DNA from 3 places in the Streptomyces sp. NPDC093984 genome. Region 1 is predicted to be linked to each of the others. Evidence: riboswitches for the same ligand, from Rfam matches in the RefSeq annotation. Region 1 holds a riboswitch; each other region holds the start of a gene.
The links. Region 1 has a riboswitch for S-adenosylmethionine ahead of ACIRC0_RS20825 (amino acid ABC transporter permease). Riboswitches for the same ligand answer to the same signal wherever they lie in the genome.
Positions count from the first base shown of each region.

Region 2: another riboswitch for S-adenosylmethionine. It lies ahead of thrC (threonine synthase); the one in region 1 lies ahead of ACIRC0_RS20825 (amino acid ABC transporter permease).
Region 3: another riboswitch for S-adenosylmethionine. It lies ahead of ACIRC0_RS13815 (aminotransferase class V-fold PLP-dependent enzyme); the one in region 1 lies ahead of ACIRC0_RS20825 (amino acid ABC transporter permease).

Region 1 covers NZ_JBIWIM010000005.1:297,598-307,185, reverse strand. Annotated here, with positions in the region: gene ACIRC0_RS20865 (ABC transporter ATP-binding protein) at 1-490, shown strand, start outside; gene ACIRC0_RS20860 (ABC transporter permease) at 487-1,368, shown strand; gene ACIRC0_RS20855 (ABC transporter substrate-binding protein) at 1,434-2,531, shown strand; gene ACIRC0_RS20850 (hypothetical protein) at 2,595-3,395, opposite strand; gene ACIRC0_RS20845 (hypothetical protein) at 3,644-4,294, opposite strand; gene ACIRC0_RS20840 (glycosyltransferase) at 4,603-5,772, shown strand; gene ACIRC0_RS20835 (hypothetical protein) at 5,888-6,010, shown strand; gene ACIRC0_RS20830 (glutathione S-transferase C-terminal domain-containing protein) at 6,123-7,007, shown strand; SAM riboswitch class IV at 7,097-7,206, shown strand; gene ACIRC0_RS20825 (amino acid ABC transporter permease) at 7,533-8,516, shown strand; gene ACIRC0_RS20820 (amino acid ABC transporter ATP-binding protein) at 8,513-9,298, shown strand; gene ACIRC0_RS20815 (ABC transporter substrate-binding protein) at 9,374-9,588, shown strand, end outside.
Region 2 covers NZ_JBIWIM010000008.1:144,583-154,170, reverse strand. Annotated here, with positions in the region: gene ACIRC0_RS27495 (cold-shock protein) at 1-92, opposite strand, end outside; gene ACIRC0_RS27490 (MoaD/ThiS family protein) at 542-817, opposite strand; gene thrC (threonine synthase) at 871-2,151, opposite strand; SAM riboswitch class I at 2,170-2,313, opposite strand; gene ACIRC0_RS27480 (glucosyl-3-phosphoglycerate synthase) at 2,508-3,533, shown strand; gene ACIRC0_RS27475 (trehalose-6-phosphate synthase) at 3,631-5,064, shown strand; gene otsB (trehalose-phosphatase) at 5,134-5,979, opposite strand; gene ACIRC0_RS27465 (DUF3263 domain-containing protein) at 6,125-6,352, opposite strand; gene ACIRC0_RS27460 (extracellular solute-binding protein) at 6,507-7,730, opposite strand; gene ACIRC0_RS27455 (ROK family protein) at 7,904-8,848, shown strand; gene nagA (N-acetylglucosamine-6-phosphate deacetylase) at 8,848-9,588, shown strand, end outside.
Region 3 covers NZ_JBIWIM010000003.1:358,092-367,679, forward strand. Annotated here, with positions in the region: gene ACIRC0_RS13795 (NYN domain-containing protein) at 1-33, opposite strand, end outside; gene ACIRC0_RS13800 (hypothetical protein) at 68-307, opposite strand; gene ACIRC0_RS13805 (rhomboid family intramembrane serine protease) at 644-1,372, shown strand; gene ACIRC0_RS13810 (Lrp/AsnC family transcriptional regulator) at 1,369-1,650, shown strand; gene ACIRC0_RS13815 (aminotransferase class V-fold PLP-dependent enzyme) at 1,686-3,047, opposite strand; SAM riboswitch class IV at 3,234-3,350, opposite strand; gene ACIRC0_RS13820 (hypothetical protein) at 3,431-3,601, opposite strand; gene ACIRC0_RS13825 (PRC-barrel domain-containing protein) at 3,628-3,984, opposite strand; gene trpD (anthranilate phosphoribosyltransferase) at 4,079-5,143, opposite strand; gene ACIRC0_RS13835 (cytochrome bc complex cytochrome b subunit) at 5,281-6,918, opposite strand; gene ACIRC0_RS13840 (Rieske 2Fe-2S domain-containing protein) at 6,915-7,973, opposite strand; gene ACIRC0_RS13845 (c-type cytochrome) at 7,970-8,782, opposite strand; gene ACIRC0_RS13850 (heme-copper oxidase subunit III) at 8,893-9,513, opposite strand.

The sequences.
Region 1 (9,588 bases):
CGGCGTCCCCAAGCAGAAGGCACACGCCTCGGCGCGCGACTGGCTGCGCCGGGTGGGCCTCGCGGGCTTCGAGGACCGCTACCCGCACCAGCTCTCCGGCGGTATGCGCAAGCGCGTGGCGATGGCCGCGGCGCTGATCAACGAACCCAAGATCCTGATCATGGACGAGCCGTTCGGCGCCCTCGACGTGCAGACCAAGGCGATCATGTCGACCGAGTTGCTGGCCCTGTGGGAGCAGATCCGTCCGTCGGTCGTCTTCATCACCCACGACCTCGACGAGGCCGTGGCACTCGCCGACCGCGTCGTCGTCATGACGTCGGGCCCCGGGTCGGTCAAGGCGGTCTTCGACATCGACCTGCCGCGCCCGCGCGGCTCCGTCCAGGAGATCCGCTTCGAGCCCCGCTTCATCGAACTGCAGCACCAGATCTGGGACACGCTGCGCGAGGAGGTGGAGCGCGCCTACGCACGCACCGCAGGAGGTACGGCATGACCACGACGTCCACCGCTTCCGCCGCTCCGGTCACCGACGGCGGCCAAGTGTCGGCCGCGACCGCCGCCAAACGCGCCGTCCGACGCCGTGTCGCGCTGGTGTGGGCGGGCCGCATCGGCCTCGCGGCCGTCGTCATCGGCGGCTGGCAGGCGTTCACCACCTGGGGCATCGTCGACCCCTTCTTCTTCGGGCAGCCGTCCGGCATCGCCAAGCGGCTGGTCGACCTCTTCCAGCACGGCACGGAATTCGGGTCCTTCTACTCGAACATCTGGACCACGATCCAGGAGGCGCTCGTCGGCTTCGCCGTCGGGTCCGTCACTGGAGTGATCTTCGGTGTCGCGCTGGGCCAGAGCCGCTTCCTCTCCGACGTGCTCGGCCCCTACATCAAGATGGTCAACGCGATCCCGCGCATCGTCCTCGGCTCGATCTTCATCGTCGCCTTCGGTATCGGCGTGACCCCGAAGATCCTGCTCGCCGCGGTGCTGGTGTTCTTCATCGTCTTCTTCAACGCCTTCCAGGGCGTCCGCGAGGTCGACCGCAACATCCTCGCCAACGCCAGGGTGCTCGGCGCCTCGCAGATGCAGATCATCCGTCACGTCATCGTGCCGTCCGCGCTCACCTGGATCATCGCGAGCCTGCACAGCGCCTTCGGTTTCGCCATCGTCGGCGCGCTGGTCGGCGAGGTGCTGGGCGCACAGAGCGGCCTCGGCCTGGTCATCAAGACAGCGCAGAACAACTTCGACCCCAACGGTGTGTTCGCGACGATGCTCGTCATCTCGGTCATCGTGCTCGGCGCCGAGTGGCTGATCAGCAAGCTCGAGCACCGGCTGCTGTCCTGGCGCCCGCCGTCGCCCTCCGAGGCGACGAACGCCCTCTGAATCCGTCCCACCCTCCTCCCTCCGCTCTTCCCTGTCCCACCCCCAGAAAAGGAAAGTGGCCAGCCATGTCACGACGATCCGCCACCGTCACCGCGTCCATCCTCACCGTCCTCGCGCTCGGCACGGCCACCGCCTGTTCCGGCGGCTCCCACAGCAGCTCGCAGAGCGTCGGCAGCTCCGGCGGCGTGCCCACGGTGAAGCTCATGGTCGGCGGCATCGACAAGCAGATCTACCTGCCCTACCAACTCGCCCAGGACCTCGGCTTCTACAAGAAGTACGGCGTCAACGTCGTGCTGAGCACCGAACAGGACGGCGGTGTCGGCGCCGAGGAGGCCATGGCCTCGGGGCAGGTGGACATGGCGGGCGCCTGGTACAACCACACGATCGAGTTCCAGGCGAAGGGCAAGGCGGTCGAGGACGTCGTCCAGCTGTCCGGCGCGCCGGGCGAACGCGAGATGTGCACCAAGAAGTCGGGAGTGACCTCGGGCGCCGACTTCAAGGGGAAGACGCTCGGCGTCACGGACCTGGGTTCGGGCACCGACACCCTCACCCAGTTCCTGGGCGCCAAGAAGGGCGTCAAGACCGGCGAGTTCCACCGGATCGGGGTGGGCGCCGGCTCCACCGCCATCGCCGCGCTGCAGAACGGCAAGGTCGACTGCGTCATGACGACGCAGCCGACGGTCGCCGCGATCCAGAAGAAGGGCGTCGGTACCTCCGCGATCGACCTGGCCACCACGGAGGGCGCCACGGCGGCGATGGGCGGTGCCTACCCAGCGGCCAGTGTGCTCGCCCGCACCGACTGGGTGAACCAGAACAAGGCCACCGTGCAGAAGGTCGTCGACGCGCTCGTCGCCACCATGCACTGGATCAACACGCACAGCGCGGCCGACATCGCGAACAAGCTGCCGGCGTCGTTCGTGTCGAACCAGCTGGTGACCAAGGCCGACTACATCACAGCCCTGAACGAGGACAAGGGCCAGTTCCTCCCGGACGGCCTCATGCCGTCCGGCGGTCCGAAGACCGTGCTGGCGACCGAGCAGTTGGTCGGCAACGTGAAGTCGTCGGTGGACCTCGGCAAGACGTTCACCAACGACTTCGCCGTCCAGGCCAACAAGACCGAGGGCTTCAAGACCACCACCACCCCCGCCGGGCCGAACGGCTGAGCCTGCGGAACCTTCAGGGCCGGGCGGGTGAGAGTCACCCGCCCGGCCCCGTGCCGTGGCGTGTCACACGGCGACCGAGTCGCTCCGCACATCGCGCCGCGAGACCGCCAGATAGGCCACGAAGCCGAGGATCGCGACCGTCCACGACAGGGTGACCGGCCCCAGGCCCCAGTCCAGTCCGCCGCGGCTGTGGGCCACGGCCATCCAGTCGGCGATCGACGCGCCGAGGGGGCGGGTGACGACGTACGCGGACCAGAAAGCGGCCACCGCGCTCAGCAGCCCCCCGCGGTGGGCGACCGCCGGCACACAGATCGCCACGGCGTACAGGACGACGGACCCCAGGTAGCCGAGGCCGATCGTGGCGCTCAGGTCGCCCGCGGCCGTGCCGAGCGCGAACGTGGTGAGCACGGCCGCCCAGTAGAACGCCTCGCGGCGCCGGGTGGAGATGCTGTGGATGGACAGGGTCCGCTCGCTCGCGTACCACAGGGCGAAGACGGCGCCCAGCGCCACCAGGAACAGCGGCGTCGAGAGCGTGTAGGGCACGCCGAGACCCACGTGCAGGACGTCGGCGGCCATCGTGCCGAACACGCTGACCATGACGATGGCGGTCCAGTAGACCCAGGCCACGTACCGTCGAACCGCGAACTGCAGCACCAGGGACCCGAGCAGGGCGAGGGCGCCGAGGCCGACCGCGGGGATCGGGCCGAGCAGACGGGCCAGGTAGTCGGAGGCGGTCTCGCCCATTCCCGTGGTCAGAACCTTGATGATCCAGAAGTAGACGGTGACTTCCGGCACCTTGTTCGCCGCCCGGCGTATGCGGGGATGGGCGTGCGGCCGGTCGTCCAGGACGTGCTCTGTGCTCATGCAACGCACGATGACATGGGGAACTGCCGTTGCCCCAGATGCCTTTGCCATTGTTTTGGATCTTCTGGTGCATGCGTTGCCACGAGGCGCCGGGAACCCGAAAGCAGCCTGAACGCCGTGCCGGCATCGTTCGTCAGGGATCTACGAGGCGGGGTAGGAACGGAGTTTGACCGGCACGGCCGGAGCCGCCCCCCGGGTGCTCGTGGGAGGGCGGCTCAGGCGTGCGGGTCCGGTTGCGACGGCTCGGCCTAGGCGGGCGTGGTCAACTGGACCCAGGGGTTGTTGTCACAGTCGAGTGAGGGCGCGGCCCCCGGCATGACGGTACACGTGGTCTCCCACACGGTCCCTGCAGTGGTGATGACATCGATGCGGACCGGGTGGTTCTCCGACGTGGACGCGCCGTGCTCGTTGATGGACACGGCGCAGGCGTTCGTCGGGTAGGACGGGTGGGTGCTGAGGTCGGTCCACACGAACGGGTTGGTCACGGGGGTGGGGCCGGTGTCGCTGCGGATGCCCGCGAACGTCCGTCCGTCGGGGGTCAGCGCGGCTCGGAGGTCGTTGTTACCGGTCTCCTGCACCGCGTCGATGTCGATGCACGGACCCGAGGCCCCCGTGGCACCCGTCGCACCGGTGGCACCCGTCGCCCCCGTAGCGCCGCGGCACTTGTTCTTGTCCTTGTCGTGGTCGCCCCCGATCCCGGTCGCGCGGTGGTTGTCGTTGTCGCACTTGTCGCCGCCGGCCACGGCACTGTGCGCGGGCCCGGTCTGCGCGGCCAGGGCGGCGGGGGCGGCCACGCCGGTGGCCATCACCAGCGCGAGCGAGGCGATCATGCCGGCCTTCTTGAACCTGTCTCGCGCCAGCGGCCCGAGCAGCGATGTCGTCCTGTACTCAGGACTCATGTGTGTGCTCCTTGTGTCAACCTTTTCGGGCAGGTCCCCGAATCCGAGAGTGAGCTTGACCCAGGCACAACCAACAATTGGGAGTTCTTGTCCAAAACACGCAGATATGTCAACAAATCGGACTAAGCGGAGTGCTTCGATGATGTAGGGCCGATTGATCGATGACGATTTCTCGAGCTTTGGGGGTGCGCGGCCAATCGGGCGCCGTTGCGTCCCGCCCTCCGTGTGGATAGGTGGGAGGAGAACCGGCCTGTGTCACAGTGACGGCCTCTCCATCAGGACATCGTCATCCCGAGACCGGTGAGGCCGTGAAGAAGCAGACCATCTGCCTCTGCATGATCGTTAAGAACGAGGCGGGCGTGATCGAGCGGTGCCTCGGCTCCGTACGTCACCTGATCGACACCTGGGTGATCTCGGACACCGGTTCGACAGACGGTACCCAGGATCTCATCCGCACGACGCTCGACGGTATCCCCGGCGAACTCCTCGAAGAACCCTGGATCGACTTCGGCCACAACCGGACGCAGAACATCCAGCACGCCCACGGCAAGGCCGACTACATCCTCACCCTCGACGCCGGTCACGTCGTGCGCCAGGACGCCCCGCTGCCGCACCTGACGGCGGGTTCATACCTGCTGTGCCACGACGTCCCGGGCACCGGGCACCGCTTCAAGCACCTCATGCGGGGCGACTGGCTGTGGCGCTACGAAGGCGTCACCCACGAGCCCCGCACCGACGAGCCCGACGTCCAGGAGGACCTCGACGCACTCGTCATCGAGGACCACGGCGACGGCGGCTGCCGGAGCGACAAGGTCCAGCGTGAGGCGTGCCTGCTGCGCCGCAAACTCGAACGTGACCCCTCCGACGCGCCGACCGTCTTCTATCTGGCCAACATCGAGCGCGACCTGGGGCACGCGGAAGAGGCGATCGCGCTGTACGAGCAGCGTGCCGCGATGGGCGGTTGGCCGGAGGAGGTGTACTGCTCGCTGCTGGAGGCCGGCATCCTCAGGGCCGAGAAGGCGGACGACTGGGCCGGGGCGATGGACGCGTTCTCCCGGGCCTGGGAGTCGCGCCCCCAGCGCTTGGAGGCCTGCTACGAACTGGCCTCGCGGCTGCGCACCCAGGGCCGCCACCACACCGCGTACGCCATCCTCGGCGCCGTCGTGGGCCGACCGGAACCGGACGATCTGTTGACCAAGTCCTGGGTGTACCGCTGGGGTCTGCTCTTCGAGTTCTCGATCACGGCCTTCCACGTGGGCGACCACGCCGGCTCCCTACGCGCTTGCGAGCTGCTGCTGGCCATGCCGGACCTGCCGGACGTCATTCGTCGCCAGACCGAGACCAACCGGGAGTTCGCGGTCCTGGGAGCCGTGAACGTGCCCAAGCCGTACTCCCCGACAGGTCGACCCAAGGCCGCCCGGGCGGGAAAGGGCGCCAGGCGCTCGAAGACCACGAAGACGGCCAAGCGCAAGCGGTAGTAGGCCGCCGTCCATCCAGAACTCGCCTCCATTGCTTTTCGGACCACCCCCTTGACGTGCGCCTGAGGCGGATCGACACTTCAAAGGGGATTTCCTAGTGGACAGGTAGGGAAACATGGGGCGCCTGAAGCCGGTCATCAGCCGTGTTCACCGCACGCGCCGGCAGTCCCTCCTGCTGACCTCCCGCCGTCACATCGATCTGCTGCGCGTCTGCAGCGCGAGCAGCCACCGGCGCTGAAGCCGGCGGAGCCACGCCCCGCCCCCGCCACTCCGCGCCGTTCGCGCAGGAGAGCGCCGCCTGCCCGTGGGCCACCACCCCCGCCCTCGCGTCCCAGGACCCCGGGAGAGACATGTCCGCCCATGCCCTGACCGCACTCCCGTCCGCACAGCCGTTCCCCGCCTTCCGCGGCCGGATCGGCTGCGACGCGCGCAGCGGCCACTACGCAGTGCCGCGCCGCTACCGTCTCCACCTGTCACTGGCGTGTCCGCACTGTCTGCGGATAGCCGTCACGCACAGCCTGCTCGGCCTCGAGGACGTCTGTCCCGTCACGCTGCTGCCCGCGGTGCCCGACGGACCCGGCGGCGAGTACTCCGCGCTGCGTCCGCTGTACGAGGCCAGTGCCCACCGCTACCCCGGAGCCGCCCTGGCGCCGGTGCTCAGCGACGACTGGTCGGGCCGGATCGTCAGCACCCACGCTCCGGACATCATGCGCGACCTGGCGCGGCACTTCGGCACGGACCACCCCGCGCTGTATCCGCAGGGGGCGGACGCCGAGATCGAGGGTGTCAAGCGGCTGTGCGAGCAGGGCATCGACGCGGCGGCCCAGCGCGCCGGACGCGTCGACGCCGACACGGAGGAGCGGGACGCCGCGCTCACCTCGCTGCTGTGCACCCTGCGGTCACTGGAGGGACGGCTCGGCCGTCAGGAGTACCTGCTCGGCGACCGACTCACCGCAGCGGACGTGGAGTTGTGGGTCAGCCTGGTGCAGCTCGACACCGTGCACCGCTGGCACCTGGACGCCGCCGCGGTGCACCGCATCGCCGGCCACCCGCACCTGTGGGCGTACGCCCGCCGGCTGGCCGCCCACCCCGCCTTCGGTCCACACCTCGACCACGCCGGCATCGCCCGACGGCACCACGCGCACTGCCGGGGACTGGAGGCCGCGGGCGCCGCGGTGCAGATCCTGGACTGGGCCTCGCACGTCCCCAACGACGCTGCCACGCACACCGGTTGAGGCGGAGAACGGCGCCCGCTGAGCACGTATCACGTGCCGGACGCACGTTGACATCGCTTGCGGAGCCTGTATTGACTTACGGCCAGAAAGGTCATGAGCGTCAGCGACAAGCCCTGGCTGGCTGACCGGCAACCCTCGCACCGCGGTGGGGTGCCCCAGGTGACGACCCGACCGGATGACGTTTCGGTAAGCGCGTGGCCCCCCGGGCCGGAAGAACGACGGAGACAGTGATGTACGCAGCCTCGAGGACAGCCGCAGTGCGGCTCCGCGGCTGCGTCCTGCTGTGCGCCAACCGTTCCGTCGACCTCCTCCGCGTCAACAGCGCACTGTGTACCACCCCGGGCTCTGCCCGCTGTCACGGCTGACGGCGTTCTGAATCCCTGACGCGCACCGCCGCCGCGGTGTGCCCTCGTTCCGTCCCGTCCCCGGTGCACTGCGCTTCACCAGCCTCGTCACGCCGCGGCCCGCGCCGCCGGGCGGTGCCGTGGCGCGCCGCCGGGGCGTCCGACTCCGCTGGAGCCTGTCATGAGTGAACCCCCCGGAGCCGTCGTGTCCCTCGCCACGGCGCCGCCCGACGAAGACACCGCGGACAAGCCCCCCGCGGCCCAGCGGGTACTGCCCCTGCGCCGGCCGGGCCGCTGGATCGCCACGGCGGTCGTGCTGGTTCTCGTCGCCCAGTTCGTCCACGGCCTGGTGTCCAACCCGTTCTACCAGTGGGACCGCTTCGCCTACTGGTTCCTGCGTCCCACCATCCTCGACGGGCTGCTCATCACGCTCGAAGTCACCGCGCTCAGCGCCGTGTTGGGCCTGCTCGGCGGAATCGTGCTCGCACTGGCACGGCTCTCGAAGAGCCCGGTCCTGCGCGCGGTCAGCTGGACGTACGTGTGGGCGTTGCGCTCCATACCGCTGATCGTGGTGCTGATCTTCCTCTACAACTTCAGCGCCCTGTACAGGACGCTGAGCGTCGGCGTGCCCTTCGGCCCGGCGTTCTTCAGCTTCGACGAGTCCAAGCTCGCCACCGACATGGTCGTCGCCGTCGTCGGACTGAGCCTGAACGAGGCGGCGTACGCGGCGGAGGTGGTCCGCGGCGGCATCCTCTCGGTCGACCAGGGCCAGCACGAGGCGGCCGCCGCGCTCGGCCTGCCGAAGGGTCACCAGTTCCGGCTGATCGTCTTCCCGCAGGCCCTGAGGTCCATCACCCCGAACTACGTCAACCAGCTGATCGGCCTGGTCAAGAGCACGTCACTGGTGTTCTACGTGTCGCTGCTCGACCTGTTCGGCTCCGCGCAGACCATGGGCAGCACCTACCCCGGCGACATCGTGCCGCTGCTGCTGGTCGTCACCGCCTGGTACCTGATCCTGACGAGCCTCGTGTCCGTCGTCCAGTTCTACGTCGAGCGGTACTACGCCCGCGGCGCCACCCGCGCGCTGCCGCCGACCCCGTTGCAGAAGCTCCGCACCGGTCTCGCCGATCTGCGGGCCCGCGCGCGCAGGGAGGCCGCCGTATGACCACCGACACGCTCCAGACCCGCCCCGCCGCCATCCAGGTGCACGACGTGCACAAGGCGTTCGGCGCCCACCAGGTACTGCACGGCGTGGAGTTGACCGTACGGCCGGGCGAGGTGACCGTGATCCTCGGCCCGTCCGGCTCCGGCAAGTCCACCCTGCTGCGGGTGATCAACCACCTGGAGAAGCCCGACCGCGGCTATGTCAGCGTCGGCGGCGAGCCCATCGGCGTGCGCCGGCACGGAGACCACCTCAAGGAGCTGAGCGAGCGGATCATCCTGGGCCAGCGCAGCCGCATCGGATTCGTCTTCCAGAACTTCAACCTCTTCCCGCACCTGACCGTGCTGGAGAACGTGACAGCGGCGCCGGTGGCGACCGGCAAGCTGACCAAGCCGGAGGCCCGGGACCTCGCCCTGGACCTGCTCGGCCGGGTCGGACTCGCCGACAGGACCGGCGCCTACCCGCGGCAGTTGTCCGGCGGCCAGCAGCAGCGCGTCGCCATCGCCCGCGCGCTCGCCCTGCGGCCCGGCGTCATCCTCTTCGACGAACCCACCTCGGCCCTCGACCCCGAACTCGTCGGCGAGGTGCTGGCCGTCATCAAGGACCTGGCCGGCGGCGGCACCACGCTGGTCATCGTCACCCACGAGATCGGCTTCGCCCGCGAATGCGCCGACCGGGTGGTCTTCATGGACGACGGCCGGATCGTCGAACAGGGGCCGCCCGCCGAGGTCCTCGACAACCCGCGGCACGAGCGGACCCGGGACTTCCTGAGCAAGGTGCTCTGAACCCGCCGGTTCCGCGTTCCTCTCCCAAGCCTCCCCCCACGCCACACCGCCACCGCTCACCGAACAAGGACAGCCATGCCCACCCTCAGTCTTCGCGCCCGACTCCTGCGCGGCCTCACCGCAGGCACCGCCGTCGCCTCCCTCGCCGTCGGACTCGCCGCGTGCGGGGGCACGAGCGACGCCGCCACCAACACGGACAGCGCATCCTCCGGAACGGTCACCGTGGGGCAGCTCTCCAACGGCGCCGCCACGCAGACCGCCCTCAAGGTGTCCGAGGTGAAGTCCCTCAA
Region 2 (9,588 bases), on a different contig from region 1:
CTGTAGTGGACGAAGACGTCCGCACCACCGTCGACCGCGATGAAGCCGTACCCCTTCTCCGCGTTGAACCACTTGACGGTGCCCTGAGCCATGCCTAACTCCCCTATTACTGGCCCTTGCACAGATCCACACTTCGCGGATCCGGGTCAGACCTCACCCCCCAACGGTTGGGGGCGTGCGCCGGAACGCGTCGACCGCGGCTGAATGTATCTGTCCAACTGCCGTCTGCAACAGGTCAATCGGACGAGAATTCGGGGTCCGACCGGTCGGGAATGTACGGAGAATTCACCCGAATTCAGGGCAAGTCGGGCCGGGTAAAGGGAATGAATGGCGCAAAAGCCCTGCACAGTTTGGCTGCTTCTTGTCGGGCCCGCGGCAGGTGATCGCGGGCCCGGAAGGGGAGTCCGGGAGCGCGTTCCCCAACTGTACCCCGCTCAACCATGCAGAATTGCCCCCTCCGTTTCTCTCACGGAGAGGGCAATTCGATGAACTCTCGGTTACCTGCGTTACCGAGGGTAATGATCAGGCGTCCGAACGACCGTCAGCCGCCCGCGACCGCCGGGATGATGGAGACGCCCGCGCCGTCCGGGGTGGCGGTCTGAAGACCCTGCTCGAAGCGGACGTCGTCGTCGTTCACGTAGACGTTGACGAAGCGCCGCAGCTTGCCCTGGTCGTCCAGGACGCGGGCGGCGATGCCGGTGTGGTTCTTCTCCAGGTCGGCGATGACCTCGGCGAGGGTCGCGCCCTCGGCGGTGACCTCGGCCTGGCCGCCCGTGTAGGTGCGCAGGATGGTGGGGATGCGGACGGTGACGCTCATCGGGGGATGACCTCCGGTCGGGGTACGGCTGGTGGGTTGTGGCGGGCGGAGGGTCAGACGAGACCGGCCTCGCGGAAGGACTCGAGGGTAGGACGGATCGTCGCGGTCAGCCCCGTGCCGGCCACCGCGTCCAGCGTCTTCAGACCGTCCCCGGTGTTGAGGACGACCGTCGTCTTCGCCGGGTCGAGGACACCGTTCTCGATCAGCTTGCGCGTGACGCCGACGGTCACGCCACCCGCCGTCTCGGCGAAGATGCCCTCGGTGCGCGCCAGCAGCTTGATGGCGTCCACGATCTGCTCGTCCGTCACGTCCTCCACGGCGCCGCCCGTGCGGCGGGCGATGTCCAGGACGTACGGGCCGTCGGCCGGGTTGCCGATCGCCAGCGACTTGGCGATCGTGTTCGGCTTCTGCGGCCGTACGACGTCGTGGCCCGCCTTGTACGCCGTCGACACCGGCGAGCAGCCCTCGGCCTGCGCGCCGAAGATCTTGTACGGCTTGTCCTCGACGAGCCCGAGCTTGATCAGCTCCTGCAGGCCCTTGTCGATCTTCGTCAGCTGCGAGCCGGAGGCGATCGGCACCACGATCTGGTCCGGCAGCTCCCAGCCGAGCTGCTCCGCGATCTCGTACGCCAGGGTCTTGGAGCCCTCCGCGTAGTACGGCCGCAGGTTGACGTTGACGAAGCCCCAGCCCTCGCCCGCCGGGTCGCCGATCAGCTCGGAGCAGAAGCGGTTCACGTCGTCGTAGTTGCCCTCGATGCCGACGAGCTCGCCGCCGTAGATCGCGGCCATGACGACCTTGCCCTGCTCCAGGTCGTGCGGGATGAACACGCAGGAGCGGAAGCCGGCGCGGGCCGCCGCGGCGCCGACCGCGCCCGCGAGGTTGCCGGTGGAGGAGCACGACAGGGTGGTGAAGCCGAAGACGCGCGCCGCCTCCAGCGCCTGGGCGACCACGCGGTCCTTGAAGGAGTGCGTCGGGTTACCGGAGTCGTCCTTCACATACAACCCGCCGGTGACTCCCAGCTCGCGCGCCAGGTTGTCGGCCTTGACGAGCTTGGTCCAGCCCGGGTTGAGGTTCGGCTTGTCGGCGACGTCCGCCGGGACCGGCAGCAGCGGCGCATAGCGCCAGATGTTCGCGGGGCCCGCCTCGATGCGCTTCCGCAGCTCCTCGCTGTCGTAGCCCGAGAAGTCGTAGGCGACCTCCAGCGGGCCGAAACACTCCTCGCAGGCGAAGACCGGGCCGAGCGGCACCCGGTGGCCGCACTCGCGGCAGGACAGCGCCGCGGCGGGGCCGAGGTTCACGGAGTCGGTGGTGCTTGCAACTGTCTGCACAGCCATGTCAGGCGAGGCCCTTTCTCCTCATCTTCCCCACGACGCACCTCGCCGTGAGACGGAATTGGCACCTTCCCTAGCCGGGAGCCCCGCCTGCGAAGACGAGAGCCGACTGGAGGGTTGCCGGGGCTTCACCGGGCCGTGTCCCTCTGCCCCTCTGGATGAGCTGTATGTGGTTGTTTCGCCGGTGCGGGCCGGGGGTGGACCCCGACATGCGATGGTCACCGGCGTTGTTCAAGACTGTAACCGACGGCCGGGAGAGTTGAGATAGTCGTCCGAACCGCGAGATGGATCACAAGAGAGACCGTTCGACCGTCCCCGACTCACCCCCCACCCCGTACGAACGTGAGGAGCCGCAGACTGTGCTGGAAGAAGTCGAGCGCTGGCTGAGCACCCGCTCCTGGTCCGTCACCGATCGCCCGCTCCACCAGATCATGGCCGCCAAACGAGCCTCGGGCTCCTCGGTCAGCGTCGTGCTGCCCGCGCTCAACGAGGAGGAGACGGTCGGCGAGATCGTCTCCGTCATCCGCCACGACCTCGTGCGGCAGGTTCCGCTGGTCGACGAGATCGTCGTCGTCGACTCCGGCTCCACCGACCGCACGTCCGAGGTCGCCGCCGCGGCCGGCGCGAGGGTGGTGCACCGCGACACGATCCTGCCGCGCATACCGGCCGTGCCCGGCAAGGGCGAGGTGCTGTGGCGCTCCCTGCTCGTCACCGGAGGGGACATCGTCTGCTTCGTCGACGCGGACCTGAAGGAGTTCTCCTCCGACTTCGTGACCGGGGTCGTGGGCCCGCTGCTCACCGACCCGGACGTGCACCTGGTGAAGGCGATGTACGACCGGCCGCTAGGCACCGAGCCGGATGCGCTTGCCTCCGGCATCGAGTCGGATTCGCTCGCCTCCGGCACCGAGCCGGATGCGCCTGCCTCCCGCAAGACGGCGGGACAGGGCGGCCGGGTCACGGAACTGATGGCGCGCCCGCTGCTCAACATGCACTGGCCGCAGCTCGCCGGATTCGTCCAGCCGCTCGGCGGCGAGTACGCGGCCCGCCGCTCCCTGCTGGAACGGCTCCCCTTCCCGGTCGGGTACGGCGTCGAGCTCGGCATGCTGGTGGACGCGCTGCACCTGGTGGGCCTGGACGCGCTGGCCCAGGTCGACGTCGGCGTGCGCAGGCACCGCCACCAGGACGGCCAGGCGCTCGGCCGCATGGCCGCCGCGATCTACCGCACGGCCCAGCTCCGCCTGGCCCGCGGCCATCTGGTCCGCCCGGCCCTCACGCAGTTCGAACGGGTCGAGGGCGGCTTCGAGCCCCGTACGTACCCGGTGGACACGGAGGAGAGGCCGCCGATGGCGGAGATCGCGGAGTACATGGAACGAAGGGTGGCCTGAACCATGCTCTGCCGGGTGTCCGGGCGTGGCGGACACGGTTCCGCATACGGCCGAACCGTACGTTTGAGCGTTTTCGGCGCGGGCTAGGTTTCGAGGCATGGCTTCCACGCAGCATGCCCACGGCGCCCGCATCCTCGTCGCCTCCAACCGCGGCCCCGTCTCGTACACGCTGGACGAGTCCGGGCAGCTCACCGCCAAACGCGGCGGAGGCGGCCTGGTGTCGGGCCTGTCGGCGATCGGCCCCGACGCGGACGCGGTCTGGGTGTGCGCGGCCCTGAACGACGGCGACCGCGAGGCCGTACGCCGCACGGGTGGCGCACTGGATCCGGCAGACACCGGCGGGCGGCGGGTCCGGATGCTCGACATCGACGCGACGGTGTTCTCCGAGGCGTACAACGGCATCGCGAACTCGGTGCTGTGGTTCGTCCACCACATGCTGTACCAGACGCCGCTCGAGCCGGTCTTCGGCAGGGAGTTCCGGCACGCGTGGGCGTCGTACGAGGCCTACAATCGCGCGTTCGCCGAGGCGCTGGCCGAGGAGGCGGCCGAGGGAGCGGCGGTCGTGGTGCAGGACTACCACCTGACGCTGGTCCCGGGGATGCTGCGGCAGTTGCGGCCGGACCTGCGGATCGGTCACTTCTCGCACACGCCGTGGGCGCCGGTGGACTACTTCCGGATGCTTCCGGACGACATCGCCGGTCAGGTGCTGCGCGGCATGCTGGGCGCCGACCGGCTCGGCTTCCTCACCCAGCGGTGGGCGGACGCCTTCACCGGGTGCTGCGAGGCGCTCGTCGGCGGGCTGGGGAACACCCGGATCGGGGTGCACGGCCTGGGCGCGGACGCGGACTTCCTGCGCGAGCGGGCGCACCGGCCGGATGTGGACGAACGGATGGCGATCCTGCGCGAGCAGATCGGCACCGGCCCCGACGGCCGCCCCCGCAAGGTGATCGTGCGGGTGGACCGCACGGAGCTGTCGAAGAACATCGTGCGGGGTCTGCTGGCGTACGAGGAGCTGCTGGAGTCCCGTCCGCAGTGGCGCGACCGGGTGGTCCACGTGGCGTTCGCGTACCCGTCCCGCCAGGACCTGACCGTGTACCGGGAGTACACGGCGGAGGTCCAGCGGGTGGCCGCGGAGATCAACGAAAGGTACGGCACGCCGGGCTGGACCCCGGTCGAGATGCACGTCAAGGACGACTTCGCGCGCTCTCTCGCCGCCTACCGGCTCGCCGACGTCGCCCTGGTGAACCCCATCCGGGACGGCATGAACCTCGTCGCCAAGGAGGTTCCGGTGCTGTCGGACCAGGGGTGTGCGCTGGTGCTGTCGCGGGAGGCCGGGGCGTACGAGGAGCTGGGCGACGACGCGGTGACGGTCAATCCGTACGACATCCGGGGCACGGCGGAGGCTTTGCACGAGGCGTTGTCGATGCCGGTGGGTGAGCGGGCGGAGCGCTCGAAGCGGTTGGCTGCGCAGGCTACGGCGCTTCCGCCCGGTCGGTGGTTCTTGGATCAGTTGGCTGCGCTGGAGGTCTGAGGTCGTTTTTCGGGTGCGGGTCGGTGGGGGCTTGTCGCGCAGTTCCCCGCGTCCCTGAAGGGGCGCGCTTTACGCCAGCCTCTCTGCCAATGTCCTCAGTAGCTGCACCACCCCTGCCGGGCCGTCGACCACCACGTCCGCCCTCTTCGCGAGTTCCGTGACCTCGTCGCTGCCGCTGCAGATCAGGAGGCCGGGGACGCCGTCGGAGCGGAGTTTGTCGACGGCGGCGAAGGCGGGGAGGTCGCCGAGGTCGTCGCCGACGTACATGACCGCTTCGGCGCCGGTCTCACGGACGTACTCCGACAGGGCCACCCCCTTGTCCATGCCCGGCGGGCGCAGTTCCAGGACCATGCGGCCGGGTTCGACGATCAGGCCGTGGCGGGCGGCGAGGTCGGCGAGGGGTTCGCGCAGGGCTTCGAAGGCGGCCTGCGGGTCCTCGGCGCGGCGGGTGTGGACGGCGACGGCGCGGCCCTTCTCCTCTATCCAGGTGCCGCGCCAGGCGCCGATCTCGTCGAGGTAGCCGGGGAGTTCGGCGCGGACGGCGGCGACTCCGGGGTGAGGGGCCGGGGCGGTGACGGTGCCGGTGCGGGCGTCCCAGCGTTCGGCGCCGTAGTGGCCGAGGACGACGAGGTGGTCGAGCCCGGGGACGCCCGCGAAGCCGCCGTGGCGGACGGCGACGCCGGCGGGGCGGCCGGTGACCACCGCGACGGAGGCGACCTTCGGGGCGAGGGCCGCGAGGGCGGGGACCGCGTCGGGGTGGGCGCGGGCCTGGTCGGGGTCGGGGACGATCGGGGCGAGCGTCCCGTCGAAGTCGAAGGCGAGGACGGCCCGCTCGGGCCGGGCGAGGATGGCGTCGAGACCGTCACGCCCGGCCGGGGTGGCGGGCGTCGGCAAGGAGTCCGTGTGGCTGCCCATGGGTCCGACCCTATCGGCGCGCGGCCGGGCGCACCCACGGGGTCACGGGGGCGCGCCGGGCGCGCGCGGGCGGCCCGGCCCGGCGCGACTCACGGCTCACCGCTCACCGCTCACGGCTCACGGCTCACGGCTCACGGCTCACGGCTCAGCGTTCCGCGCGGCGTGCCTCGCGGATGCGGCGGAGGCGGTTGACGGTGACCGGGGCGTGGGCGAGGGCCCTGGGGTCGTCGAGGAGGGCGTTGAGCAGCTGGTAGTAGCGGACGGGGGCGAGACCGAGCTGCTCCCGTATGGCCCGCTCCTTGGCCCCCGGCCCGGAGAAACCGCGGCCCTCCAGGGCCAGGATGGCCTTCTCTCTGGGATTCAGGTCGTCCATGCGGGAACGGTAGCCAACCATGGGCCCGTCCGGGGGTCCCCCCTGCTCGAAGAGCTCGGGGGGATCGCGGACGAGGCCGTTCAGGCCGACGGGGGCCGGGCCGGCCGAGGCGGAGCCCCCAGGGGGTGCCCCGGCCCACCCGCACGTGTCCTGGCTAGCCCGCGGAGCTGTCGGCCGTCACGGCCGCCCGCTGGAGCTGGCCCAGGATCGCCGCCGGGCTGCCGTCCGGGCCGACCGCCTTGCCTATCCGGTTCTTGATGTCCGCGCTGACCGTCGCCCACGACGTCTTGCCGACCGGGTACAGCTCAGCGCTCGGCAGCTCCTGCAGGAACGGCTCCAGGTCCTGGTCCTGGGACGACCGCGCCATGGTCTCCTGCGCGGAGCTCGTCACCGGAAGCAGGTCGTACTCGCGGGAGAAGGACAGCACGTTCTTCTCGCTGTACACGTAGTCGAGGAACTCACGGATCTGGTCCTTGTGGCCGCCCTGCTGGAACGCCATCATCCAGTCCGCCACGCCCATGGTCGACTTCGCCCGGCCGTTGATCCCGGGCATCGGGACCATGCCGAACTTCACGCCCTTCTCGCGCGCCATCTTCATCAGGGACGGATGGCCGTTCAGCATGCCCACCTCGCCGCGCGTGAACGCGGCGAAGGCGTCGGCGCGGTTCAGCTTCCCCGGTGCCACCGGGCCCGTCAGCCCCTTGCCCACCAGGTTGTCCTTCAGCCAGGTGAAGGTGGCCACGTTCTGCGTGGAGTCGAGGTCGTAGGAGCCGAAGCCGTTCAGGTAGCCGGCGCCGCCGCTGAGCAGCCACTGCATCGTCTCGGCCTGCGCCTCCTCGGGGCCCAGCGGCAGCGCGTACGGGTACTTCACCCCCTTGGCCTTGAGCAGCTGGGCGTCCGTCGCCAGGTCGCTCCAGCTCTGCGGCGGTGTGGTGATGCCGGCCTCGGAGAACAACGTCTTGTTGTAGAAGAGGATCCGCGTGGAGGCGGCGAACGGCATGCCGTACTGGGTCCGGTTCACCTTGCCGGCGTCACTCAGCTCAGAGGCGAAGTCCGCCTGGACGGGGATCGAGAGGACGTCGTCGGCCGGGTACAGCTTGCCCGCCGCCGCGTAGTCCGCGTAGGCCCCGATCTGCGCCATGTCCGGGGCGTCGCCCCTGGCGACCATCTCCTTGACCTTGCGGTCCACGTCGTTCCAGGAGTAGACGCTGACCTCGACCTTGATTCCGGAGTGCTCCGCCTCGAAGTCCTCGACCAGCTGGTCCCAGTACTTCTTGGAGCTGTTCGCCGACGAGTCCCCGTAGTCCGCGGCCACCAGCCGCAGGGTGACGTCCCCGGAACCCACCGCACCCGCGCAGCTCGCCAGGGCTCCGGTCATGCCGAGGGCGGACACCGCCGCGGTCAGACCCCTGCCCCATGTCGTCCTGCGCGTTCCGCGTCGCTGCACTTGCTCTAGCCCTGCCGTCTCGTCATTCGGAATATCCAAAGGATAAGGTCTACACCACCTGAGTGGACTAGACCTCTTGCGGGTCCACGGGCGACACTGTTCCCGTGAGACATGTCATCGCCCTGGATGTGGGCGGCACCGGGATGAAGGCCGCTCTGGTCGGGGCCGGGGGTGAGTTGCTGCACCGGGCGCGCCGGGCCACCGGCCGTGAGCGCGGGCCGGACGCCGTGGTGGAGTCGGTGCTCGCCTTCGCCGCCGAGCTGCGCGCGTACGGCGAGCGCCACCTGGGCGAACCCGCGGCCGCCGCAGGCGTCGCCGTCCCCGGGATCGTGGACGCCGAGCGCGGTGTCGCCGCGTACTCGGCCAACCTGGGCTGGCGCGACGTGCCCCTGCGGGATCTGCTCAGCCGCCGGCTCGACGGAGTGCCCGTGGCGCTCGGGCACGACGTGCGCACCGGCGGGCTCGCCGAGGGGCGCCTCGGCGCGGGCCGGGGGGCGGACCGGTTCCTGTTCGTGCCGCTCGGCACCGGGATCGCGGGCGCCATCGCCATCGGCGGCCGGGTGGAGGCCGGGGCGCACGGCTTCGCGGGCGAGATCGGCCACATCGTCGTACGGCCGCAGGGGAGCCCGTGTCCGTGCGGTCAGCGCGGCTGTCTGGAGCGGTACGCGTCCGCGGCCGCCGTGGGCGAGGCCTGGGCCGGGGCGGCCGGTGCCCCGGAGGCGGACGCCGCCGACTGCGCGAAGGCCGTGGCGTCGGGGGACCCGCGGGCGCGGAAGGTCTGGCAGGAGGCCGTGGACGCCCTCGCCGACGGCCTGGTGACCGCGCTCACCCTGCTGGACCCGCGCACCCTGATCATCGGTGGCGGGCTCGCCGAGGCCGGGGAAACGTTGTTCACACCACTGCGCGAGGCCGTGCGCCGCCGCGTGACCTTCCAGAAGCTGCCGTCGATCGTCCCCGCGACGCTGGGGGATGCGGCCGGATGTCTCGGTGCCGGGCTCATGGCCTGGGATCTCCTCGAAACCACTGACCCTGCGGAGGTAACCATCTGATGGCCACTACGAAGGTTCTCGCCGGTGCCCGGGTGGTACTGCCCAGCGGGGTCGTGGACGACGGCCGCCTGGTCGTGGAGGGCACGCGCATCGCCGGGTCCGCCCCCGAGAGCGCCGAGATCATCGACGTACGCGGCCACTGGCTGGTCCCCGGCTTCGTGGACATCCACAACCACGGCGGCGGCGGTGCGTCCTTCTCCGGCACGGCGGACGACGTCCTGACGGCCCTGCGCACCCACCGGGAGCACGGCACCACCACGCTCGTCGCCTCCACCGTCACCGACGACATGGACGTCCTCGTCCAGCAGGCGGGCCTGCTGTCGGAGCTGGCCGAGCAGGGAGACATCGCCGGCATCCACTTCGAGGGCCCGTTCATCTCGCCGTGCCGCAAGGGCGCGCACTCCGAGGCGCTGCTGCGCGACCCCGATCCGGCGGAGGTGCGCAAGCTGATCGACGCCGCGCGCGGCCGGGCCGCGATGGTGACGCTCGCCACCGAGCTGCCCGGCGGCCTGGACTCCGTACGGCTGCTCGTCGAGCACGGGGTGATCGCGGCGATCGGGCACACGGACGCGACCTACGAGCAGACGGTCCGGGCCATCGACGCGGGCGCCACGGTCGCCACCCACCTGTTCAACGCGATGCCGCAGCTCGGCCACCGCGCCCCCGGCCCCATCGCCGCCCTGCTGGAGGACGAGCGGGTCACGGTGGAACTGATCGACGACGGCGTCCATCTGCACCCG
Region 3 (9,588 bases), on a different contig from region 1:
GTCGACCGGCTCCCCGCCTGTGGTCTCAGCCATCCCTCACCCCATACGCCCTGCGGGGCCGCCTCCCTCAGGAGCCGGCGCCCGGCCTGTCCACGAGTTCCACCTGGTCGACCGCGTTGCACCAGCGGCAACGGACCGACTCGATGGTCTCACTGACCACCTCTCGCTCCTCCACCTTCGGCTCCCCGGCCAGATCGAGGTGCACGTACTCGACGACCTTCGACGAGCGGGTCACGTCGAAACGGGTGAGGTTGCCGCAGAGCGTGCAGCGCCACCGGGTCGTCTCCGTCGGCAGGGGAACCGTCATCGTGGGTGCTCTTCCTTCTTCCAGTCTCCGTGATGCGCCAGTTTCCCTGGAGCGTGTGGCTCGTAACCCTACGGCCTGGCGAGTACCCGCCGCCCGCCCGTTCCACGGCGGCGAGGCACTCTGTGCGGATCGGTCCGGTTACGCCATGCTCTGTACCATGATCAGCACCTGGAGCAGGCCCTGTCGTCACATTCCCGTCGTCCGCCCGGAGGGCGGGCCCCGCGGCGTCTGGTGCGTGCGATCGCAAGGCGCCGGAGGGCCCTCGTGGCGGAGCCACGTGGGCGCTTCGGCAACGCGGCGAGCGTGCGTGCCAGACGCCGCGGGGCAGGCGGGAATGTGACGACAGGGCCTGGGGCGGCCGCGGGAGCGCTGCGCGGACAGTCGGCGCCGGTGACGTACGGGCTGATCGTCCTGTGCTGCGCGCTCTTCGTCGTCGGACCGGCGGCGGGGCTGAGTCCGGCCTACGGGACCGGGGACGCACTGCTCGCCGCGCAGCGGGCCTACTTCGCCCGCTGGGGCGTGGTGCCGGTGGAGCTGTTCAGCGGGGCGCCGCGGGCGGCGCTCACGCCCGCGACCGCGCTGTTCGTGCACGGCAGCTGGGTGCATCTGCTGGGCAACATGCTCTTCCTCTACGTTTTCGGGGTCATGGCCGAGGAGCGGATGGGGCACGTGGAGTTCGCCCTGTTCTACCTGGGCTGCGGCTGTCTGGCGCTGCTGGGGTACGCGGCGGCCAACGCCGCGTCGGCGCAGACCCTGGTCGGAGCGTCCGGGGCGATCTCCGCGGTCCTGGGTGCGTTCCTGTTCCTCTTCCCCAAGGCGCGGGTGACCAGTCTCTTCCCGTTCCTGTTCTTCCTGCCGCTGAGGTTCCCGGCGTGGGTGGTGCTGCCGTTCTGGGCGTCCCTGCAGTGGGTGGCGGCGGGCCGGGCCGCCCAGGGGCCAGGGGTGGCCTACCTGGCCCACCTGGTGGGGTTCTCGCTGGGGTTCCTCTACGCGTGGGTGCGCTACACGCCTACGAGTAGGGTGAAACCACCAGCCGAGGCCCCCGAGGGAGAACAGCAGCCGTGATCACCGCGATCGTGCTCATCAAGACCAGCGTGGACCGGATCCCCGAGATCGCGGAGCGGATCGCCTCGCTGGATTCCGTCAGCGAGGTCTTCTCCGTCACGGGGACGTACGACCTGATCGCCATGGTGCGGGTGAAGGAGCACGAGGAGCTGGCGGACGTCATCCCCGGGCACATCAGCAAGATCCCCGGGGTCGAGGCGACGGACACCCACGTGGCGTTCCGTACGTACTCCCAGCACGACCTGGAGGCGGCGTTCGCGATCGGGCTGGACTCCTGATCCGCTGAACACCGCCTCACCGGCCCCGCGAGGACTCAGACCGCCGGGACGCAGCGGCCGTTCTCCGTGCGGTACTGCCACCGCGCACCGTCGCTGACCAGTTCCTTCACGGCGTTGACGAAGCGCTCCACATGCTCGTCGGGGGTGCCGGCGCCGAAGCTCACCCGGATCGCGTTGAGGGACTTCTCCCCGGGCGCCGCCTCGGGGGCGCCGCATTCGCCCTGGGTCTGGGGGTCGCTGCCGAGCAGGGTGCGGACCAGCGGGTGGGCGCAGAACAGGCCGTCGCGGACGCCGATGCCGTACTCGGCGGAGAGAGCGGCGGCGAAGTGGGAGCTGTTCCAGCCCTCGACGACGAAGGAGATCACGCCGACGCGGGGGGCGTCGTCGCCGAAGAGGGAGAGGATCCTGACCTCGGGGACGTCGGCGAGGCCCTCCCTGACCGTGCGGATCAGGTGCTGCTCGCGGGCGACCAGGGTGTCGAAGCCGGCCTCGGTGAGGGCCTTGCAGGCGGAGGCGATGGCGTAGGCGCCGATCACGTTCGGGGAGCCGGCCTCGTGGCGGGCGGCCGTGTCGTGCCACTCCACGTCCACTCCGCCGTCCGTCCTGCGCGTGACGCTGCGGCTGGCGCCGCCGCCCGCGAGGTACGGCTCGGCCTGGCGCAGCCAGTCGGCGCGGCCGGCCAGGACGCCGGAGCCGAAGGGGGCGTAGAGCTTGTGACCCGAGAAGGCGACCCAGTCCACGTCGAGGTCCTTGACGGACACCGGGTGGTGCGGGGCGAGCTGGGCGGCGTCCAGGACGATACGGGCGCCGTACGCGTGGGCGGCCGCCGCCAGCTCCTGTACCGGCCACAGCTCGCCGGTGACGTTGGAGGCTCCGGTGACGCAGACCAGGGCCGGGCCGTAGGGGTCGCGGTCGGCGAGGACGCGCTCCAGGGTCTCGACGGCCTGCCGGGGGCTGCTCGGGGCGTCGAGGTAGGTGACCCGGGCGTCCCGCCACGGCAGCAGGGAGGCGTGGTGCTCGGTCTCGAAGACGAAGACCTGGCAGTCGGCCGGGAGTGCGGCGGCCAGGAGGTTGAGCGAGTCGGTGGTGGAGCGGGTGAAGACCACCTGGTCGGTGTCGCGGCAGTCGAGGAACTCGGCGACCGTGCGGCGGGCGTTCTCGAACAGGTCGGTGGACAGCTGGGAGAGGTAGCCGGCGCCGCGGTGGACGCTGCCGTAGTAGGGGGCGTACGCGGCCACGTCGTCCCAGACGCGCTGCAGCGCGGGGGCGCTGGCCGCGTAGTCGAGCGCGGCGTAGGTGACGTCGCCGCCGGTGACGAGCGGGACGGTGACATCACGGCCCAGAACGGGCAGCGGGGCACAGACGGACTGGTCGGCGGCAAGGGTGGAGACGGACATGGGTGTACTCCCGTAGGGCAGGCGAGAATCACCGGTGCCGGAGGCGCGCACGGGCGCGGCGGTGTGCACGGCACGGAGAAGGTGAAAGGAAAAAGGGGGTGCGGAGGCGGGGCTCTGCGGCCCTAACGCATTCGCTTGCTCACGGAAGGCTCCCTCGAACGACCAGGACCCCTGGAAGGCACGAGGGGTCCGCGCTTGCCGCAGACCTCGCTGCCTGCGACCTGGTCTTCACCCGGGGCACCCCGCCACGGACGGAGGGTTGCCGGACAGCCGGCCGGGGCCGAATGACTGTCGCTCATGACCTGATGTGGAAATTACGGCAGGTGATCACCTGCTCGCAACTTCTGTCCGTATACCGGGACGGGCGAACCCGTCCCGGTGCGTCACCGAACGAGGTGGTGCTTCGAGCGCCGCCCCCAGCGCATGCCGAACAGGACGAGGCTGGCCAGGAACACCACTATGCCGATGATCAGGAGGTAGAACAGCCCCTTCGCGACCGCGCCGATGATGCCGAGGGCGACCGCCGCGAGGATCAGGAACAGGAAGACCGCCATGGTGACCACTTCCTTCGGCCCGGGGGTCAGCGGCGCGCGAGGCGGCGTCCGCGGTCGGCACCGGGCTCATAGGCCCTGTCGTAGTGTTTGAAGATCTCTTCTTCACGCTCGGCCGGCAGGACGTCGTCCAGGCCGATGGACGGCGCCTTGCGCACCTGCCCTTTGGAGTGCGCCACCTGGACGTACCCGGGTCCCACGGTCGCCTCGTCCAGGGGGACGAAGACGAGCCTGTGCCGGGTCGGCATTCCGGTGCGGACGGTGACCATGGCCGGCGTGTCGGTGGTGGTGTCGACGTAGACCCCCTCAAGGGACCCGATCTTGTGGCCCTTGGCGTCGATCACGTCCCGGTTGCGCCACTCACGGATATCGGCTGAATGGATCATGCCCAGCCTCCTTGCGGCCCGCGGGGAGAGCTGCCACTTATCTCACTTTACTCCAGCCAGGCTGACCTGGCCTTTTCCGCGGGCGCGCTCGGCGTCAGGCGTTACTGGCGGCCACCCACCGCTCCAGGACACGCTTGGCAGCGCCCGAGTCGATCGACTCGGCGGCCTTGGCCATGCCGGTGCGGATCTGGTCCGCCAGCGGGCCGTCGCCCGGCTCCAGCGCCACCAGCGCCGCAGCCGAGTTCAGCAGGACGGCGTCCCGTACCGGGCCCGTCTCCCCGTCGAGGAGGCGGCGGGCGACCTCGGCGTTGTGGGACGGGTCGCCGCCGCGCAGGGCCTGAATCGGGACCAGTTCGATACCGGCGTCCCGCGGGTCGAAGGTCTCCTCGGTGACCTTGCCGTCGCGGACGATCCAGACGTGGGAGGTGGAAGTCGTCGTCAGCTCGTCGAGGCCGTCGTCGCCGCGGAACACCAGGGAGGAGTTGCCGCGCTCGGCGAGCACCCCGGCGATCATCGGCGCCAGTCGCGGGTCTGCGACGCCGACCGCCTGGGCCTTCACCTTCGCCGGGTTGGTCAGCGGGCCGAGGGCGTTGAAGACCGTCCGGATACCCAGCTGACCGCGCGCGGCGGCGACATGGCGCAGCGCGGGGTGGAACTTCACAGCGAAACAGAAGGTGATGCCCGCCTCCTCGGCGACCTGCGCCACCCGCTGGGGCGTCAGGTCGAGGTTGACGCCCAGCTTCTCCAGGACGTCCGACGAGCCCGACGCCGACGAGGCCGCGCGGTTTCCGTGCTTGACGACCTTGGCGCCCGTGCCGGCCACCACCAGCGCCGACATCGTGGAGATGTTCACCGTCTTCGCGCCGTCGCCGCCCGTCCCGACGATGTCGACCGTGCGGCCCGACACCTCGATCACGTTGGCGTGCTCGTACATCGCCCGAACCACACCGGTGATCTCCTCGACGGTCTCGCCCTTGGCCCGCAGCGCCACCACGAACCCCGCGATCTGCGCGTCCGTCGCCTCGCCGCGCATGATGCGGTCCATCGCCCAGGCGGTGTCGTCCGCGCTCTGGTCGCGGCCCTCGAGGAGCCCGTTCAGCACCTGGGGCCAGGAACGGCCCGCCGCGGTGTCGCCTCCAGCGGGGTGCACAGCGCTCATAAGCCGCTCCTGGGTCGGTGTCCCGGACTACGGGACGCGAGTCTCGAACGGGTCCACCCTATCCAGCCGGGGGCATGGCGAAGGGCCCCGTCCGAACACCGGACGGGGCCCTTCCACCGTGGCGTGGCGTGCAGCGATCAGTGGTGGCCGTGGCCGCTCGTGATCTCCTTGTACTCCTCGACCGTGGGCTTGGGGATCTGGTTGTTCTCCCCGTAGTACGCGTTGCTGAGCTTGGCACGCAGCTTCGCGGAGCCCTTGATCTTCCGCTCGACGCCGTTCTCGTCGACCGTCGGGCCGAGCTCGACCGGCTTGTACTGCTCGTGCGCCGTGAGCGTGTGCAGCTGCTCCTGGCTGAGCGGCTCGTGGACCTCGATGAACTCACCGTGCGGCAGCCGCTTGATGATGCCCGACTCGCGGCCGTGCAGCACCTTGTCGCGGTCCCGGCGCTGCAGACCGAGGCAGATCCGCTTGGTGACGATGAACACGAGCACCGGCACCACGAAGAAGGCGACGCGGACGAACCAGGTGATCGCGTTGATCGACAGGTGGAAGTGGGTGGCCCACAGGTCGTTGCCACCACCGACCAGCAGTACGAAGTACCACGAGATCCAGGCGGCACCGAACGCGGTGCGTGTCGGCGCGTTGCGCGGCCGGTCCAGGATGTGGTGCTCGCGCTTGTCGCCGGTGACCCAGGACTCGATGAACGGGTAGACCGCGATCGCGACCAGGACCAGCGGGAAGATCACCAGCGGGATGAACACGCCCAGGACGAGCGTGTGGCCCCAGAAGTTGATCTCCCAGCCCGGCATCGTACGGATCAGGCCTTCGGAGAAGCCCATGTACCAGTCGGGCTGGGCGCCCGTGGACACCTGGTCCGGGCGGTAGGGGCCGATGGCCCAGATCGGGTTGATGGTGGCGATCGCCGCGATGGCCGCGATGACGCCGAAGACCAGGAAGAAGAAGCCTCCGGCCTTGGCCATGTACACCGGCATCAGCGGCATGCCGACGACGTTGGTGTTCGTCTTGCCGGGGCCCGCGAACTGCGTGTGCTTGTGGTAGACGACCAGGATCAGGTGGCCGACCACCAGGCCGAGCATGATGCCCGGCAGCAGCAGGATGTGGATCGAGTAGAACCGGGCCACGAAGTCGCCGCCCGGGAACTCGCCGCCGAAGAGGAAGAACGACAGGTACGTACCGACGATCGGCACGGACAGGATCGCGCCCTCCATGAAGCGGACACCGGTGCCGGAGAGCAGGTCGTCCGGGAGCGAGTAACCGGTGAAGCCGGTGAACATGCCGAGGACGAACAGCAGGAAGCCGAACAGCCAGTTGATCTCACGCGGCTTGCGGAACGCGCCGGTGAAGAAGACGCGCATCATGTGCACGAACATGCCGGCGAGGAAGATCAGCGCCGCCCAGTGGTGGATCTGCCGGACCAGCAGACCGCCGCGGACGTCGAAGCTGATGTGCAGCGTCGAGTTGAACGCCTCGCTCATCAGCTGACCCTGCAGCGGCACGTAACTGCCGTGGTACACCACCTCGTTCATCGACGGGTGGAAGAACAGGGTCAGGTAGACACCCGTGAGGATGATGATGAGGAAGCTGTAGAGGCAGACCTCGCCCAACATGAACGACCAGTGGTCGGGGAAGATCTTCCGCATGTTCGACTTGGCCAGGGTGTAGATGCCCAGGCGTCCGTCGGCCCAGTCGGCGACGCGCTCGCCGGCCGGTGCCCGTCCGCGCGACGCGGACCCGTTGCTCGTTGTAGTGCTCATCCGCGCTCCCAGAAGGCAGGACCGACGGGCTCCTCGAAGTCGCCGAGCGCCTCGAGGTAACCGTCCGCGTTGACGCCGATGCGCAGCTGCGGCAGGGCGTGACCGGCCGGGCCGAAGATGACCCGGGCACCGTCGGAGAGGTCGAAGGTGGACTGGTGGCACGGGCAGAGGACGTGGTGCGTCTGCTGCTCGTACAGGGAGATCGGGCAACCGACGTGGGTGCAGATCTTGGAGAACGCCACGATGCCGTCGTGGGACCAGGACAGTTCCTTCTTGTCCTTGATGTTCTCCGGCTGCAGCCGGACGATCATCAGCGCCGCCTTGGCGATCTCCACCTGGAAGTCCTCGCTGGTCTCCTCCAGGCCCTCGGGCTTGGCGAAGGTGAGCGAACCGACCTGGACGTCCGAGGGACGCAGCGGCTGGTTCGTGTTCATGTTGACGAGGAGCTTGCCCTTGGACCACATCGTGTGGCGCAGCTTCGTCCCGGGCAGGGAGCCGAGGTCGCGCAGCAGGAAGAGGCCGGAGAGCGGGAACATGGCCAGCGCGCCGAGCATCGTGGTGCGGATCAGCTTGCGGCGGCCGATCACCGACTCCTTGGCGCCCTGCCGGAAGTCGGCCATGACCTTGGCCTTGACCTCGGGGGACGCCTCGACCGGGTGACGCTCGTCGGCGATCTCCACGTCGGACATCAGGGTGCGGGCCCAGTGGACCGCGCCCGCGCCGATCGTGAACAGCGCCACGCCGAGCGTCAGGCCCAGCGCGAAGTTCATCGCGCTGATGTGCCCGATCGGGAAGACGTAGATCGACTTGTCGTTCGGGATCCCGACGTACGAGGCGATGAAGCCGAGGGTGGCCAGCATCGACACGGTGAACAGCAGGGCGACCGTGCGCTCGGAGCGCTTGGCGGCCCGCTCGTCGATGTCCTGGATGCGGTGCTCGTGGGGCGGCAGCCCCGGGTCGGCGAACGGGTTCTCCTCGTCCGCGACGGCTACCGCACCGGACTCGGTGTCCTGCTCAGCGGGCAGGTTCTCTTCTGGAATGTCGTGGCTACTCATGACTTCTTGGCCTTTGCGGTCCGAGCGGCGACCCAGACGGCGACGACGATCAGCGCGCCGAGGCCGAAGATCCAGGCGAACAGGCCCTCGGAGACCGGGCCGAGGCCGCCCAGCTTGAGACCGCCGGGGTTCTCGGTCTGGTCACCGTTGACCGCGTTCAGGTACGCGATGATGTCCTTCTTGTTCTGCTGCGACAGCGTGGTGTCCGGGAAGGACGGCATGTTCTGCGGGCCCGTCAGCATGGCCTCGTAGATGTGCTTGGGGGCGACACCCTCGAGGCTCGGGGCGAACTTGCCGTGCGTCAGCGCACCGCCCTCACCGGTGAAGTTGTGGCACTGCGCGCAGTTCGTACGGAAGAGCTCACCGCCCTTGGCGATGTCGGCGCCTTCCGGGCTGTAGTCGTTCTTCGTCGGGATCGCCGGGCCGGCGCCGAGAGACGAGATGTATGCCGCGAGCTGGTCGATCTGGGTCTGGTTGTAGATCGGCTTCTTCCGCGGCACCTGGGCGCCCTGCGAGGTGGCGGCCGGCATACGACCGGTGCCGACCTGGAAGTCGACGGCCGCGGCACCCACGCCCACCAGGCTGGGACCGTCGGAGCTGCCCTGACCGTTGGTGCCGTGGCAGCTGGCGCAGCCCACCTGGTAGAGCTTCTTGCCCTCGTCGATGGCGAGGGACTGGGCGGTCGTATCGGCCTGCGCCTGGGTCGCGGGCGCGAACGCTGCGTACAGCCCCCCGGTGGCCGCCAGCGCGAGGAGTAGGACGACGACAGCCGCCAGCGGATGGCGTCGTCGTGCGGAGAGCTTTTTCACGGATTACCCCGGTGTCAGGATCTTCTGCGTCGATGCTTCTGGAGGTGGATCGGGTCGTCGGGGGCGATCGGCTTCCCGGGTCGGGGGACCGTCCGCCGCGCGGCGGCCGACTACCGGATCATGTAGATCGTGGCGAAGAGGCCGATCCAGACGACATCGACGAAGTGCCAGTAGTAGGACACGACGATGGCGGCGGTCGCCTGCTCATGCGTGAACCTGCGCGCCGCGTAGGTGCGGCCGAGGACCAGCAGGAAGGCGATGAGACCACCCGTCACGTGCAGGCCGTGGAAGCCGGTGGTCAGGTAGAACACCGAGCCGTACGGGTCCGAGGACAGCGAGAGGCCGTCCTTCTTGACCAGCTCGGTGTACTCGAAGATCTGACCGCCGACGAAGATCGCACCCATGACGAAGGTGACGATGAACCAGCCCCGGAGCTTCTTCACGTCCCCGCGCTCGGCGGCGAACACGCCGAGCTGGCAGGTCAGGGAGGAGAGCACCAGGATCGTGGTGTTCGTCGCCGAGAACGGGAAGTTGAGATGGCTCGCCATCTCCTTCCAGTGAGCCGGCCCGGTCACCGATCGCAGGGTGAAGTACATCGCGAAGAGGGCCGCGAAGAACATCAGCTCGGAACTCAGCCAGATGATGGTTCCGACGCTGGTGAGGTTCGGCCGGTTGACCGACGGGTGCGCGTGCCCGGTTTCTACTGTCGTTGCTGTCGCCACGACCGACATTATGTCGGTCGCTTATCTCGCCCTCACTCCGGGGGGTGCCGTTCGGAGTGTCCGTACCGTCTGTAGTGCCCGGAT